DNA from 2 places in the Streptomyces sp. SS7 genome. Region 2 is predicted to be linked to the other one. Evidence: riboswitches for the same ligand, from Rfam matches in the RefSeq annotation. Region 2 holds a riboswitch; the other holds the start of a gene.

What was found. A riboswitch is a leader RNA that binds a small molecule or an ion and turns the genes downstream of it on or off. The one in region 2 is predicted to bind S-adenosylmethionine.
Region 1: linked by a shared signal. The riboswitch ahead of U5640_RS32900 (aminotransferase class V-fold PLP-dependent enzyme) and the one ahead of thrC (threonine synthase) in region 2 are both predicted to bind S-adenosylmethionine.

What each region holds. Positions count from the first base shown of each region.
Region 1 is NZ_CP141223.1:7,166,330-7,173,546, forward strand. It holds gene U5640_RS32885 (cytochrome bc complex cytochrome b subunit) at 1-512, shown strand, start outside; gene U5640_RS32890 (IS1182 family transposase) at 592-2,238, opposite strand; gene trpD (anthranilate phosphoribosyltransferase) at 2,414-3,478, shown strand; SAM riboswitch class IV at 3,587-3,703, shown strand; gene U5640_RS32900 (aminotransferase class V-fold PLP-dependent enzyme) at 3,869-5,239, shown strand; gene U5640_RS32905 (Lrp/AsnC ligand binding domain-containing protein) at 5,273-5,554, opposite strand; gene U5640_RS32910 (rhomboid family intramembrane serine protease) at 5,551-6,285, opposite strand; gene U5640_RS32915 (hypothetical protein) at 6,461-6,700, shown strand; gene U5640_RS32920 (NYN domain-containing protein) at 6,738-7,217, shown strand, end outside.
Region 2 is NZ_CP141223.1:5,424,639-5,431,855, reverse strand. It holds gene groL (chaperonin GroEL) at 1-53, opposite strand, end outside; gene U5640_RS25145 (cold-shock protein) at 420-626, opposite strand; gene U5640_RS25140 (MoaD/ThiS family protein) at 1,091-1,366, opposite strand; gene thrC (threonine synthase) at 1,410-2,690, opposite strand; SAM riboswitch class I at 2,709-2,847, opposite strand; gene U5640_RS25130 (glucosyl-3-phosphoglycerate synthase) at 2,984-3,928, shown strand; gene U5640_RS25125 (trehalose-6-phosphate synthase) at 4,037-5,452, shown strand; gene otsB (trehalose-phosphatase) at 5,440-6,294, opposite strand; gene U5640_RS25115 (DUF3263 domain-containing protein) at 6,304-6,543, opposite strand; gene U5640_RS25110 (extracellular solute-binding protein) at 6,597-7,217, opposite strand, start outside.

The DNA of each region.
Region 1 (7,217 bases), 1.7 Mb from region 2:
CGCGCAACGCCCCCACGCGCACCGCGCTGGGCGTCGCCTGGGTCACGATGTACATGATCACGCTGGTCGGCGGTGGCAACGACCTGTGGGCCACCCACTTCCACCTGTCGATCAACTCGATCACCTGGTTCGTCCGGATCTTCTTCTTCGCCGGACCGGTCATCGCGTACATCCTCACCAAGCGCATCTGCCTCGGCCTCCAGCGCCGCGACAAGGACAAGGTGCTGCACGGTCGCGAGACCGGCACCATCAAGCGCCTGCCGCACGGTGAGTTCATCGAGGTCCACGAGCCGCTCAGCCAGGAGCAGCTCTTCACCCTCACGGCGCACGAGCAGTACGAGCCGGCCGCGGTCGGCCCGGCGGTCGACGAGAACGGCGTCGAGCGCAAGATCACGCGGTCCGAGAAGCTGCGCGCCAAGATCAGCGGCGCGTACTTCGGCGAGGACCAGCAGATCCCGAAGCCGACCGTCGAGGAGTACAAGGAGATCACGAGCGGCCACGGCCACCACTGATCGTCCGGCGTCGCCACGCCGAGTGTGAAGGGCCCCGTCCGGTGTTCGGACGCTGTTGGTAAATCCGCCCCGCTGGATCTCATCCAGCGGGGCGGAGTGCTGCGAAGGGTGAGACTCGTGTGCGGGCAAGGGGCCGGCCGGTGAGCCAGGCGTCGAGTCGTGCCAGGTTGATCGCAGCGCCGGTGAAGTGGTGTTGCAGCCGGGTCTTGGCAAGCCCGCGGTAGCGGGATCTGCGCAGGCCGAACGCCTGGACGCCTTGGGAGATCGTGCCCTCGACGCCGGCGCGGTGTCCGTAGCGACGGCGCCAGTGGTCGGTGTCCTGCTCGCTGCGGGCCTGCCGGAGGATCTCGTGTTCGGCCTTCGGCCGCAGGGTCAGGTTGCGGCCGGTTTCGGCGGTGGTGCAGGAGGTCCGCAGTTCGCAGGGTCCGCAGTGGCGTTCGGCGAAGCGGACGCGGGTGACCGGGGTGCCGTACTGGCTCCGGGCGTCTCGCCACTGGACGCTGGTGTGGCCGCCGGGGCAGACGGCCTGGCGCTGGTCCCAGTCGACGGTGAAACGGGTGCTGTCGAAGAAGCCGCCTGCCGTCTGTTGCCGGATGGTGTTCTTCCCGACCGGTCCGACGAGGTTGATGCCGTGATCGCGACGGGCGTGGTGGATCTGCTCGGCATCGACGTATCCGGCGTCCACCAGGTGTTCGTCCGGCACCAGCCCGCGGCCGGCCAGAGCGGTGTGGATGTCCTCCAGGGCGGCGTCGTCCCTCACCGGCGCCGTGGTGGTGTGGATGTGGGTGATCAGGTGCGGGGCGTCGGGCTCGCAGGTCTCGCTGAGATGGACCTTGTAGCCGGACCAGCCCAGATCCCGCTTCGCGCCGGTCCTGGCCTCGGGCTCGTGCGGGGTGCGTAAGCGGATCAGGCCAGGCGGTGTGTTCTTCGGCTCGCGCCAGCGCACGACGCCGTCGACCTGGTGGAACTGCTGCACCCATGTCTGACGCAGGAACTCCACCGCGGGCAGGTCACGCAGGGCGGGCGGAGCCTGGGGCGACCGGATGGCGCGCAGCAGCACCATCCCGTCGGCTCCGCACTGGTCGCCGTGCTCGACACGGGCAGCCCACCGAGAGGGGAAACGGGTGTCCTCCGGCCGGGCGGAGTAGCGGTCGAACCACTGCGGCGCCGCCATCGTCACCAGCCACTCCCCGGCCACCTCGGCGACCTGGTTCAGTGCCGCCCGCAGTGTCTCGACCACGAACTCCAGCCGGTTCAGATCCCTCGTCGCGGCCAGTACGTGGGTGGCGTCCGTGCGCTGGCGCTTGCCCGCCTTGACCAGGCCGGCCTCACCGGCCGCCCGCAGCACCGCATCGAACACGGCCCCGCCCGCGTCGCCCTCGATGAGCCGCGCACGGAACTCACTGAGCACCGAGAAGTCGAAGCCCGTGTCGGTCAGCTCCAGCGACAGGGCGTACTTCCAGTCCAGCCTCGAGCGCACCGCGTGCGCGGCCTGCCGGTCGGTCAGCCCCTCCGCGAACTGCAACACCGACACCAGCGCCAGCCTGGCCGGCGACACCACCGGTCGCCCCCGCACCGGGAACAGCTCCTCGAAGTCGGCATCGGCGAAGACCGGCCCGAGCGCATCCCGCACCCGCATCGCCAGACACCCCTTCGGGAACACCGCGCGAGCCACCCGCGCCGTCTCCTCAGGAATCTCCGCCAGATCCACCCCACGCAACGACACGAACCCACCCCAGAAACACGACGACGGCCTGCACAACCCCAACGGGGTCATGCAGGCCGTCGTCACTCAGGCCCCCGCATTTACCAACAGCGTCCGGTGTTCGGACGGGGCCCTTCACCGTGTCCTGACCTGGATAAGGTGGCCCCACGTGGTTCTACGACACCCAGGAGCGGCTATGAGCGCTGTGACCCCCGCTGGAGGCGACACCGCGGCGGGCCGTTCCTGGCCCGACGTGCTGAACGCCCTGCTCTACGGCCGTGACCAGAGCGCCGACGCCACCGCCTGGGCGATGGACCGGATCATGCGGGGGGAGGCGACGGACGCGCAGATCGCCGGGTTCGTGGTGGCGCTGCGGGCCAAGGGCGAGACCGTCGAGGAGATCAACGGGCTCGTGCGGACGATGTACGAGCACGCCAACACGATCGAGGTGCCGGGCCGGACCGTCGACATCGTCGGTACCGGCGGCGACGGCGCCAAGACCGTCAACATCTCCACCATGTCGGCGATCGTGGTCGCCGGCAGCGGCGTCACCGTCGTCAAGCACGGCAACCGGGCCGCGTCCTCCGCCTCCGGCGCCTCGGACGTGCTGGAGAAGCTGGGCGTCAATCTGGAGCTGACCCCGGCGCGGGTGGCCGAGGTGGCCCGGGAGGCCGGGATCACCTTCTGCTTCGCGATCAAGTTCCATCCGGCGCTGCGTCACGCGGGTGCCGCGCGCGGGCAGTTGGGCATCCGCACGGTCTTCAACATCCTCGGCCCGCTGACCAACCCGGCCCGGGTGCGGGCCCAGGCGGTCGGCGTCGCGGACCCGCGGATGGCCCCGGTCGTCGCGGGCGTCTTCGCCGAGCGCGGCCACTCCTCGCTGGTGTTCCGGGGCGACGACGGCCTCGACGAGCTGACCACCACCGCCACCTCACGGGTGTGGGTGGTACGCGACGGCAAGGTCACCGAGGAGGTCTTCGACCCGCGGGACGTCGGCCTCGAGCTGGTACCGGTGGAGGCCCTGCGGGGCGGCGACCCGTCGTACAACGCGGAGGTCGCCCGCCGCCTGCTGGAGGGCGAGCAGGGCCCCGTGCGGGACGCCGTGCTGCTGAACTCGGCGGCCGCCCTGGTCGCCGTGGAGCCGGGCACGGGCACCCTCGCGGAGCAGATCCGCGCCGGCATGGACCGCGCGGCCGAGTCCATCGACTCGGGCGCCGCGAAGCGGGCCCTGGACCGCTGGGTCGCCGCCACCCACGCGTAAGCCGCGTCCCCGCGCCTTCTGGGGCGCTTTCGCACCGCGGGTCGTGCGGTCCCGTCATTCGGACACGAGTTGCGGGACCGCGATCACTTCCCGTACGTTCCTGTACCAGGTCATGAGTGACAGTCATGAGGCCCCGGCCGACTGTCCGGCAACCCTCCGTCCGTGGCGGGGTGCCCCGGGTGAGGACCAGGCCGTAGGCAGCGAGGTCTACGGCAAGCGCGGACCCCTCGCGAAACACCAGGGGTCCTGGTCGTCGAGGGAGCCTTCTGTGAGCAAGCGAATGCGCTAGGGCGCCGAGCCCCGCCTCCGCACACCCCCTTTCACCTTTCTCCGTGCTCGAGCCGTAGCGGCTCGCACGGTGATTCCGCTTGCCCTTCACAGGAGTTCGCCATGTCCGTCTCCAGCGCTGCCACCGTCCGCCCCGTTTGTGACCTTTCGCAGGAGCTGCCCGTTCTCGGCAGGGATGTCACCGTCCCGCTCGTCACCGGCGGCGAGGTCACCTACGCCGCGCTCGACTACGCCGCCAGCGCCCCCGCCCTCCAGCGCGTCTGGGACGACGTGGCGGCCTACGCCCCGTACTACGGCAGCGTCCACCGCGGTGCCGGCTACCTCTCCCAGCTCTCCACGGACCTGTTCGAGAACGCCCGCCGCACGGTCACCGCGTTCCTGGACTGCCGGGAGGACGACCAGCTGGTCTTCACCCGCTCCACCACCGACTCGCTGAACCTGCTGGCCGCCGCCCTGCCGGCCGGCTGCCAGGTGTTCGTCTTCGAGACCGAGCACCACGCGTCCCTGCTGCCCTGGAAGGACGCCCGGGTCACCTACCTCGACGCCCCGCGCACCCCGCAGCAGGCCGTCGAGACCCTGGAGCGGGCCCTCGCCGCCCGTGACCCGCACGGCCCGGCCCTGGTCTGCGTCACCGGCGCCTCCAACGTCACCGGCGAGCTGTGGCCCGTGCGCGAGCTCGCGGCCGCCGCCCACGCGCACGGTGCCCGGATCGTCCTGGACGCGGCCCAGCTCGCCCCGCACCACCCGGTGTCCGTCCGTGACCTGGACGTCGACTACGTGGCGTTCTCCGGGCACAAGCTGTACGCCCCGTTCGGCTCCGGCGTGCTGGCCGGACGCGCCGACTGGCTCCGGGCGGCCGACCCCTACCTCGCGGGCGGCGGCGCCAGCCGCAAGGTCACCCGGCGCGAGGACGGGGGAGTGGACGTGGAGTGGCACGAGACCGCGGCCCGCCACGAGGCCGGCTCCCCGAACGTCATCGGCGCCTACTCCATCGCCTCGGCCTGCAGGGCCCTCACGGAGGCCGGCTTCGACACCCTCGTCGCCCGTGAGCAGCACCTGATCGCCCGGGTGCGGGCGGGCCTCGCCGAGGTCCCGCAGGTCAGGATCCTGTCCCTGTTCGGCGACGACGCCCCGCGGGTCGGCGTGATCTCCTTCGTCGTGGAGGGCTGGAACAGCTCCCACTTCGCCGCGGCGCTCTCCGCGGAGTACGGCATCGGCGTCCGCGACGGCCTCTTCTGCGCCCACCCCCTGGTCCGCACCCTGCTGGGCAGCGAGCCCCAGGCCCAGGGCGAGTGCGGTGCCCCCGAGGCGGCCCCGGGCGAGAAGTCCCTCAACGCCATCCGGGTGAGCTTCGGCGCCGGCACCCCCGACGAGCACGTGGACCGCTTCGTCGCGGCGGTCCGCGAGCTGGTGAGCGAGGGCCCGAAGTGGACGTACCGCACGGAGGACGGCCGCTGCGTCCCGGCGGTGTGAGGCGTCGTGGCGCCGGGGGCGGGGTTCAGCCGGTCAGGAGTCCAGGCCGATCGCGAACGCCGCCTCCAGGTCGTGCTGGGAGTACGTGCGGAACGCCACGTGGGTGTCCGTGGCCTCGACGCCGGGGATCTTGCTGATGCTGCCCGGGATGACCTCCGCGAGGTCCTCGTGCTGCTGCACCCGGACCATGGCGATCAGGTCGTACGTCCCGGTCACGGAGAACACCTCGCTCACGGAGTCCAGCGCCGCGATCCGCTCGGCGATCTCGGGGATCCGGTCCACGCTGGTCTTGATGAGGACGATCGCGGTGATCACGGCTGGTTCTCTCCCTCGGGGGCCGGAGCTGGGGCGGCCCTCACTCTAGTGCCCCGGCCGAAACGCGCCCACGCGTAGGCGAAGCCCAGGCCGAAGCCCACCAGGTGCGCCAGATAGGCCACGCCGGGCCCCTGGGCCGCCTGCCCCACCGCGACCCACTGGAGCGCCGCCCAGAACGGCAGCACCACCCACGCCGGGAACCGCAGCGGCAGGAAGAACAGGAACGGCAGCAGGCTGGTCACCCGGGCCCGCGGGAACAGGTACAGGAAGGCGCCCAGGACCGCAGAGATCGCCCCGGAGGCGCCCACCAGCGACTGCGGGGACCCGGCGTGCGCGGCCGCGTACCCGAGCAGGGCGAGACAGCCGCAGGACAGGTAGAGGAGGGTGAACGCGACGCGGCCCATCCGCTGCTCGGTCATCGCCCCGAAGACGTACAGGAAGAGCATGTTGCCCAGCAGGTGGACCCAGCTGCCGTGGACGAAGAGGGCCGTGGCGGGGGTCAGGACGGCGCGCGCGGAGCCCGCGAAGAGTTCCGCCGGGACCACGCCCCAGCGGCGGAAATAGGCCCGCTGGGCGGCCATGAGCCCCTCCCCGGTGCCGTACGCCGGATCGAGCCCCGAGGCCGGGCCGATCATGAAGACCAGACAGCACACGGCGATCAGCCCGTACGTCACCGGCGCGGAGGGGGCGCGCAGCGCCTTGCGGAGGGACCCGCTCCAGTTGCCGATCATGGCTGTAAAGCATGACGTACCGGGACAGAAGCATCCTGTGCGCCTCGCCGCCGGGGCAGGCCCCGTGGACGGACGGGCGGCGAGTACCCGCCAGGCCGTAGGGTTACGAGCCATGCACAGCGGGGAGCCTCCGGCGCGACCCCGCCGGAAGACCGACACTAGAAGGACAGTCACGATGACGGTTCCCCTGCCGACCGCGACCACGCGGTGGCGCTGCACCCTCTGCGGCAACCTGACCAGGTTCGACGTGACGCGCTCGTCGAAGGTCGTCGAGTACGTGCACCTCGACCTCGCCGGGGAGCCGACGGTGGAGGAGCGCGAGGTGGTCAGTGAGACCATCGAGTCGGTGCGGTGCCGCTGGTGCAACGCCGTGGACCAGGTGGAACTCGTGGATCGGCCGGGCGCCGGCTCCTGAGCGGAGTCGGCCCCGTACAGGTATTGGGGTGTGACGGATGGTGGAGAGCGCAGGCGGGGGGCCGGGCGACGGCGCCGCCGAGATGCTCGACCGTCCGCTGCCCGACGGCGTGCGCCGCCGGGTCGTGCAGATCGTCTCCGACGGCTTCGGCGGCCTGACCGTCGCCGAACTGCCGGCCCAGTTGCGGCAGTACGCCCGCTTCGCCCCGAATCGCCGGGCGAAGTTCGCGGGCAACGCGATGGCGGCCGCCCTGGAGACGGATCCGCTGTTCCGGCAGCGCATCGCCGAGAAGTTCAGAGACGCCCAGCCGGAGCTGTCCGGCGCCCTGGACTCCGGCTCGCCGACCCCGGCCGCGGACCCGCTCGATGTGGCGGCCGCGGCCTATGTGCTGCGGCCCCCCGGCTGGGTGAAGCTGGTGACGGCGGCAGGCGAGGAGGCCCAGCGCGCGGACGCCGAGCGGGCCGACGAGGAGAGCCGGGCCGAGCTGGAGCGGCTGCGCGAGGAACTGGCGCAGGCC
Region 2 (7,217 bases):
CCGCGCTCGAGGCCGCGCCGCGCCTCCTCGTCGAACGCGATGATCTTGGCCATGTGAAGTGGTCCCTCCAGGACTGGGGGTGATTCCTTCGGACCGCGCCCGCGCCCGCGACGGACGGCTCGCATGCCGCGTGGTTCCTTGCCCCACCTGGCCTGCGGGCCTCACCGACCCGGTCCTTCTTTGTCACTCTCACCTTCAGAGTGCTAACGCCAATGATTAGCACTCGGCATGGTCGAGTGCAAGCGCCTCCGCCCGATCCGCAGGGGGGCGCGCGCGCCCCGGGCCCCCCGCGCACCCCTGGCCGGGCAGGCCGAAGGGCCCGTACCCCGGTGCCCGGACAGGCCGAAGGGCCCGTACCCCGGGAGGTACGAGCCCTTCGAAGATGAAACAGAAGAACGACGCTTCAGTCGGCGCGTGCTTCAGCCGGTCGCGAGTCGGACCATGTCCGCCTGCGGCCCCTTCTGACCCTGCGAGATCTCGAAATCGACCCGCTGGCCCTCTTCCAGGGTGCGGTACCCGTCCATCTGGATCGCGCTGTAGTGGACGAAAACATCCGCACCACCGTCGACCGCGATGAAGCCGTACCCCTTCTCCGCGTTGAACCACTTGACGGTGCCCTGAGCCATGCCTAACTCCCCTATTACTGGCCCTTGCACAGATCCACACTTCGCGGATCCGGGTCAGACCTCACCCCCCAGTTGGTTTGGGGGCGTGCGCCGGAACGCGTCGACCGCGGCCGAATGTATCTGTCCAACTGCCGTCTGCAACAGGTCACTCGGACGAGAATTCTGGACGCACGCGATCCGGAATGTGGCGAGAATTCGCCAGAATTCAGGGCAAGTCGGGCCCCGCAAAAGCCGCAAATGCCACGCAAGAGGCTCGCACTTTGGCTACTTCTTGTCGGGCGCAAGGCAGAAATCAAAGATTCCGGATCAGGGTTTCGCGACCCGGTTCCCCAACTGTACCTCGCTCAACCACACTGAATTGCCCCCTCCGCTTCTCTCACGGAGGGGGCAATTCGATGAACACTCGGTAATCAATGTTACCGACGGTTACTACTCGCGGGTACTGACCGGAGGTCAGCCACCGCTCAGCCGCCGGCGACGGCCGGGATGATCGACACGCCCGCGCCGTCCGGGGTCGCCGTCTCCAGCCCCTGCTCGAAACGGACGTCGTCGTCGTTCACGTACACGTTCACGAACCGCCGCAGCTTGCCCTGGTCGTCCAGGACCCGGGCGGCGATCCCGGTGTGGTTCTTCTCCAGGTCCGAGATGACCTCGCCGAGGGTGGTCCCCTCGGCGGTGACCTCGGCCCGGCCACCCGTGTAGGTGCGCAGGATGGTGGGGATGCGGACGGTGACGCTCACTGTGTGACCTCCGGTCAGGTGCGTGCTTCGGGGGGCGCGCCGCTTACGCGAGCCCGGCCTCGTGGAAGGACTCCAGCGACGGGCGGATCGTCGCGGTGAGCCCGGTACCGGCCACCGCGTCCAGCGTCTTCAGACCGTCACCGGTGTTCAGCACGACGGTCGTCTTCGCCGGGTCCAGCAGCCCGTTCTCGATCAGCTTCTTCGTGACGCCGACCGTCACACCGCCGGCGGTCTCCGCGAAGATGCCCTCGGTCCGGGCGAGAATCCTGATCGCCTCGACGACCTGCTCGTCGGTCACGTCCTCCACCGCACCGCCGGTGCGGCGCGCGATGTCGAGGACGTACGGCCCGTCCGCCGGGTTGCCGATCGCCAGCGACTTGGCGATGGTGTTCGGCTTCTGCGGGCGGACCACGTCGTGCCCGGCCTTGAAGGCCACCGACACCGGGGAGCACCCCTCCGCCTGCGCGCCGAAGATCTTGTACGGCCTGTCCTCGACGAGCCCCAGCTTGATCAGCTCCTGGAGGCCCTTGTCGATCTTCGTGAGCTGTGAGCCGGAGGCGATCGGCACGACCAGCTGGTCGGGGAGCTGCCAGCCGAGCTGCTCGGCGATCTCGTACGCCAGCGTCTTGGAGCCCTCGGCGTAGTACGGCCGCAGGTTGACGTTGACGAAGCCCCAGCCCTCGCCCGCCGGGTCGCCGATGAGCTCGGAGCAGAAGCGGTTGACGTCGTCGTAGTTGCCCTCGATGCCGACCAGCTCGCCGCCGTAGATCGCGGCCATCACGACCTTGCCCTGCTCCAGGTCGTGCGGGATGAACACACAGGAGCGGAAGCCGGCCCGGGCGGCCGCGGCGCCGACGGCACCGGCGAGGTTGCCGGTCGAGGAGCAGCTCAGGGTCGTGTAGCCGAAGGCACGCGCGGCCTCGACGGCCTGGGCGACGACCCGGTCCTTGAAGGAGTGGGTCGGGTTGCCGGAGTCGTCCTTGACGAACAGCCTGCCGGGCTCGACGCCCAGCTCGCGCGCCAGGTTGTCGGCCTTGACGAGCTTGGTCCAGCCGGGGTTGATGTTGGGCTTGTCGGCCACGTCCGCCGGGACGGGCAGCAGCGGCGCGTACCGCCAGATGTTCGCGGGTCCCGCCTCGATGCGCTTCCTGAGCTCCTCCGGGTCGTAGGCGGAGAAGTCGTACGCGATCTCGAGCGGGCCGAAACACTCCTCGCAGGCGAAGACGGGGCCGAGGGGTACGCGGTGCCCGCACTCGCGGCAGCTCAGTGCCGCGGCGGGACCCAGGTCTACGGTGGATTCGGTTGCAACAGTCTGCGCAGCCATGTGAGGCGAGGCCCTTTCTCCTCATCTTCCTCACGACGCATCTCGCCGTGAGACGGATTTGGCACCTTCCCTAGCCGGGAGCCTCGCGTGAACGAGACCGGCTGGAGGGTTGCCGGGGCTTCATCGGGCCGTTTCCCTCTGCCCCTCTGGATGAGCGGTATGAAGTTGTGGACGGCGGGCCACCGAGGACATGCGATGGTCACCCGCGTTGTTCAAGACTGTAACCGACAACCAGGACAGTTGAGATAGTCGTCCGAACCGCGAGACGGATCACAGGTGAAGGAGCCGCGTACGTGCTGGAAGAAGTCGAGCGCTGGCTGACCACCCGCTCCTGGACCGTGACCGACCGACCGCTGCACCGGATCATGGCGGCCAAACGGTCCTCGGGGCAGCGGGTCAGTGTCGTCCTGCCCGCGCTGAACGAGGAGGAGACCGTCGGCGAGATCGTCGCGGTCATCCGGCACGACCTCATGCAGCAGGTCCCGCTGGTCGACGAGCTCGTGGTCGTCGACTCGGGTTCGACCGACCGCACGGCCGCGGTCGCGGCGGCGGCCGGCGCGCGGGTCGTCCACCGCGACACGATCCTGCCCCGCGTCCCGGCCGTGCCCGGCAAGGGGGAGGTCCTGTGGCGGTCCCTGCTGGTCACCGGCGGGGACATCGTCTGTTTCATAGACGCCGACCTCAGGGAGTTCTCCTCGGACTTCGTCTCCGGCATCGTCGGCCCGCTGCTCACCGACCCCGCGGTGGACCTCGTCAAGGGGATGTACGACCGTCCCCTGGGCGGCGCCGCCGGGCAGGGCGGCCGGGTCACCGAGCTGATGGCGCGCCCGCTGCTGAACCTGCACTGGCCGCAGCTGGCCGGTTTCGTGCAGCCGCTCGGCGGCGAGTACGCGGCCCGCCGCTCCCTGCTCGAACAGCTGCCGTTCCCGGTGGGCTACGGCGTGGAGCTCGGCATGCTGATCGACGCGCTGCACCTGGTGGGCCTCGACGCGCTCGCGCAGGTGGACCTGGGGGTGCGCAAGCACCGCCACCAGGACGGGCAGGCCCTCGGCCGGATGGCGGCGGCGATCTACCGCACCGCCCAGCTGCGGCTGGCCCGCGGCCATCTCGTCCGCCCCGCCCTCACCCAGTTCGAACGCGGCCCCGACGGTTTCGAGCCGCGGACCTACACGGTGGACACGGAGGAACGGCCACCGATGGCGGAGATCGCGGAGTACCGGTCCCGCAAGGTCGCTTAGGGCCTGTTGCGCCGTGCGGGAGGACGGGTCGTATACGGCTGGATACGACCCCCGCACACAGCGCCACCGTACGTTTGATTGTTTCCCGGCCGGGCTAGGTTGAGGCGTATGGCTTCCACGCACGACACTGCTGCTCGGGGTGCTCAGGTGCTGGTCGCGTCCAATCGCGGCCCGGTCTCCTACACGATCGGCGAGGACGGCTCGCTGCACTCGAAACGCGGGGGCGGCGGGCTGGTCTCCGGTCTGTCGGCGATCGGCCCGGACGCCGGCGCGCTGTGGGTGTGCTCCGCGCTGTCCGACGGCGACCGGGAGGCGGTCCGGCGCGGGGTCGGCGAGGAGGGCGTGCGGATGCTGCCCGTCCCGGCCGACGTGCACGAGGACGCCTACAACGGCATCGCGAACTCGGTCCTGTGGTTCATCCACCACCTCCTCTACCAGACCCCGCTGGAACCGTCCTTCGACGCGGAGTTCCGGCGCCAGTGGGCGTCGTACGAGACGTACAACCGCGCGTTCGCCGAGGCGCTGGCGGAGGAGGCGGCGGACGGCGCGGCGGTCCTCGTGCAGGACTACCACCTCTGTCTGGTGCCCGGGATGCTCCGCGAACTCCGCCCGGACCTGCGCATCGGGCACTTCTCGCACACGCCGTGGGCGCCGGTGGACTACTTCGGGCTGCTGCCGGCGGACATCCGCGAGCAGCTGCTGCGGGGCATGCTCGGCGCGGACCGGCTGGGCTTCCTCACCCGGCGCTGGGCGGACGCGTTCACCGCGTGCTGCGCGGAGTACGTGGGCGGCACGGGCGGCACCCTGATCGGGGTGCACGGTCTGGGCGCCGACGCCGACTTCCTGCGCGAGCGCTCGCACCGGCCGGACGTGGAGGAGCGGATCGTCGCCCTGCGCGAGGAGATCGGCGGCACGGACCGCAGGACCGTCGTGCGGGTCGACCGCACCGAGCTGTCGAAGAACATCGTGCGCGGTCTGCTGGCCTACCGGCAGCTCCTCGACGACCACCCCGAGTGGCGGGAGCGGGTCGTCCACATCGCCTTCGCCTACCCCTCCCGGCAGGATCTCGCCGTCTACCGCGCCTACACGGCGGAGGTCTCGCGGCTGTCGGCGGAGATCAACGAACAGTACGGCACCCCCGGCTGGACCCCGGTCCTGCTGAACCTGGAGGACGACTTCGCCCGCTCCCTCGCCGCGTACCGGCTCGCGGACGTGGCGCTGGTCAACCCGATCCGGGACGGGATGAACCTGGTCGCCAAGGAGGTCCCGGTCGTCTCCGACCGGGGGTGCGCGCTGGTGCTGTCGCGGGAGGCCGGGGCGTACTGGGAGCTGGGCGAGGACGCGATCGTCGTGAATCCGTACGACGTCCTGGAGACGGCCCGTGCCCTGCACGAGGCCCTGTCCATGGGGCCGGAGGAGCGCGCCGAGCGCGTCAAACGGCTGGCCGCCGCCGCGACCGCGCTGCCTCCGGCCCAGTGGTTCCTGGAGCAGCTGACGGCCCTGCGGGACCTTCAGCCCAGCTGACCGGCGAGGTCCCGCAGGAGGCGTACGACGCCGGCGGGGCCGTCGACGACCAGGTCGGCGCGGGCCGCGAGTTCCGTCACCTCGGTGGAACCGCTGCAGACGAGGAGGCCGGGGACGCCGTCCTGGCGGAGTTTCTCGACGGCGGAGAAGGCGGGGAGGTCGCCGAGGTCGTCGCCGGCGTAGAGGACGGACCCGGCGCCGGTGGCGCGGACGTGGTCGAGGAGGGCGACGCCCTTGTCCATGCCGGGCGGGCGCAGCTCCAGCACGTACCGGCCGGGTTCCACGATGAGGCCGTGGCGGGCGGCGAGGGCGGCGAGGGGCTCGCGGAGGGTCTCGAAGGCGGCGAGGGGGTCGGCGGCGCGGCGGGTGTGCACGGCGACGGCCCGGCCGCCCTTCTCCTCCACCCGGACGCCCTGCCCCGCGCCGGCCGCGTCCAGGACGGCGGGCAGCTCGGCGCGGACGGCGGCGACGCCCGGGTGGGGTGCGGGGGCGGTGATCTCCTGGGTGCGGGCCTCCCAGCGTTCGGCGCCGTAGTGGCCGAGGACGGTGAGGTGGTCCAGTCCCCTGGCGCCCGCGAAGCCGCCGTTGCGGACGGCCACCTCGGCGGGGCGGCCGGTGATGACGGCGACGGCGGCGACCTTGGGTGCGAGGGCGGCGAGGGCGGCGAGGGCGTCGGGGTGGGCGCGGGCGTCCTCGGGGTTCTCGACGATCGGGGCGAGCGTGCCGTCGAAGTCGAGACCGACGAGGGTGGCCGCGGGGCGCGCCAGAATGGCGGCGAGGGCCTCACGGCCGGCCGGGGTCGTGGGTACGGGGTCCGTTGAGTGCGTCTCCTGGGTGCCCATACGGCGACACTATCGGTCGCCCCGCCTGGTCTCGCGGACCCTTCTCAGTCTGTTCACCGTCACCGGGTCGTGGGCCAGCGCCCGCGGGTCGTCCAGGAGGGCGTTGAGGAGCTGGTAGTAGCGGACCGGGGAGAGGTCGAGCTCCTCGCGGATGGCGCGCTCCTTGGCTCCGGGGCCGGGGAAGGTGCGACGCTCCAGGGCGAGGATGTCGCGTTCCCTGGTCTCCAGCTGTTCTGGCACTGCCCGCACCTCCGGCGCTCCCGCGTACCCGAGCACCGTAACCCCGGCCACCGACAGCCGGCTCACTCCCCGGCGGCGCTCTGCGCGCTCATCGCCTTGGCCTGGAGGTCGGACAGGACGGCCGCCGGGTCGCCGGAGCGGGTCACGGCCCTGCCGATGCCCTTCTTGACGGCCGCGCTGACCTGCGCCCAGGAGGTCCGTCCGACGGGGTAGACCTCGGCGAGCGGGAGTTCCTCCAGGAAGGGCCGCAGCGCGGCGTCCCGCGAGGAGGTGCTCATGATCTGGGAGGCGGAGGTGGTGACGGGCAGCAGGTCGTACTCGCGGGAGAAGCCGAGCACGTTCCGCTCGCTGTAGACGAAGTCGAGGAACCGGCCGATCTGCTCGGCGTGCCCGTTCTTGCGGAAGGCGGTCATCCAGTCGGCGACGCCCATGGCGACCTTGGAGGGGCCGTCGACGCCGGGCATCGGCACCATGCCGAACTTCACGCCGGTCTTCTGGGCCATCTTCATCAGGGAGGGGTGCCCGTTGAGCATGCCGACCTGTCCGTCGGCGAACGCCGTGAAGGCGTCCGCGCGGTTGAGCGAGCCCGGTGCGACCGGCCCGGTGAGTCCCTTGCCGACCAGCTTGTCCTTGAGCCAGTCGAACGTGTCGACGTTCTCGGTCGAGTCGATGCTGTAGCCGCC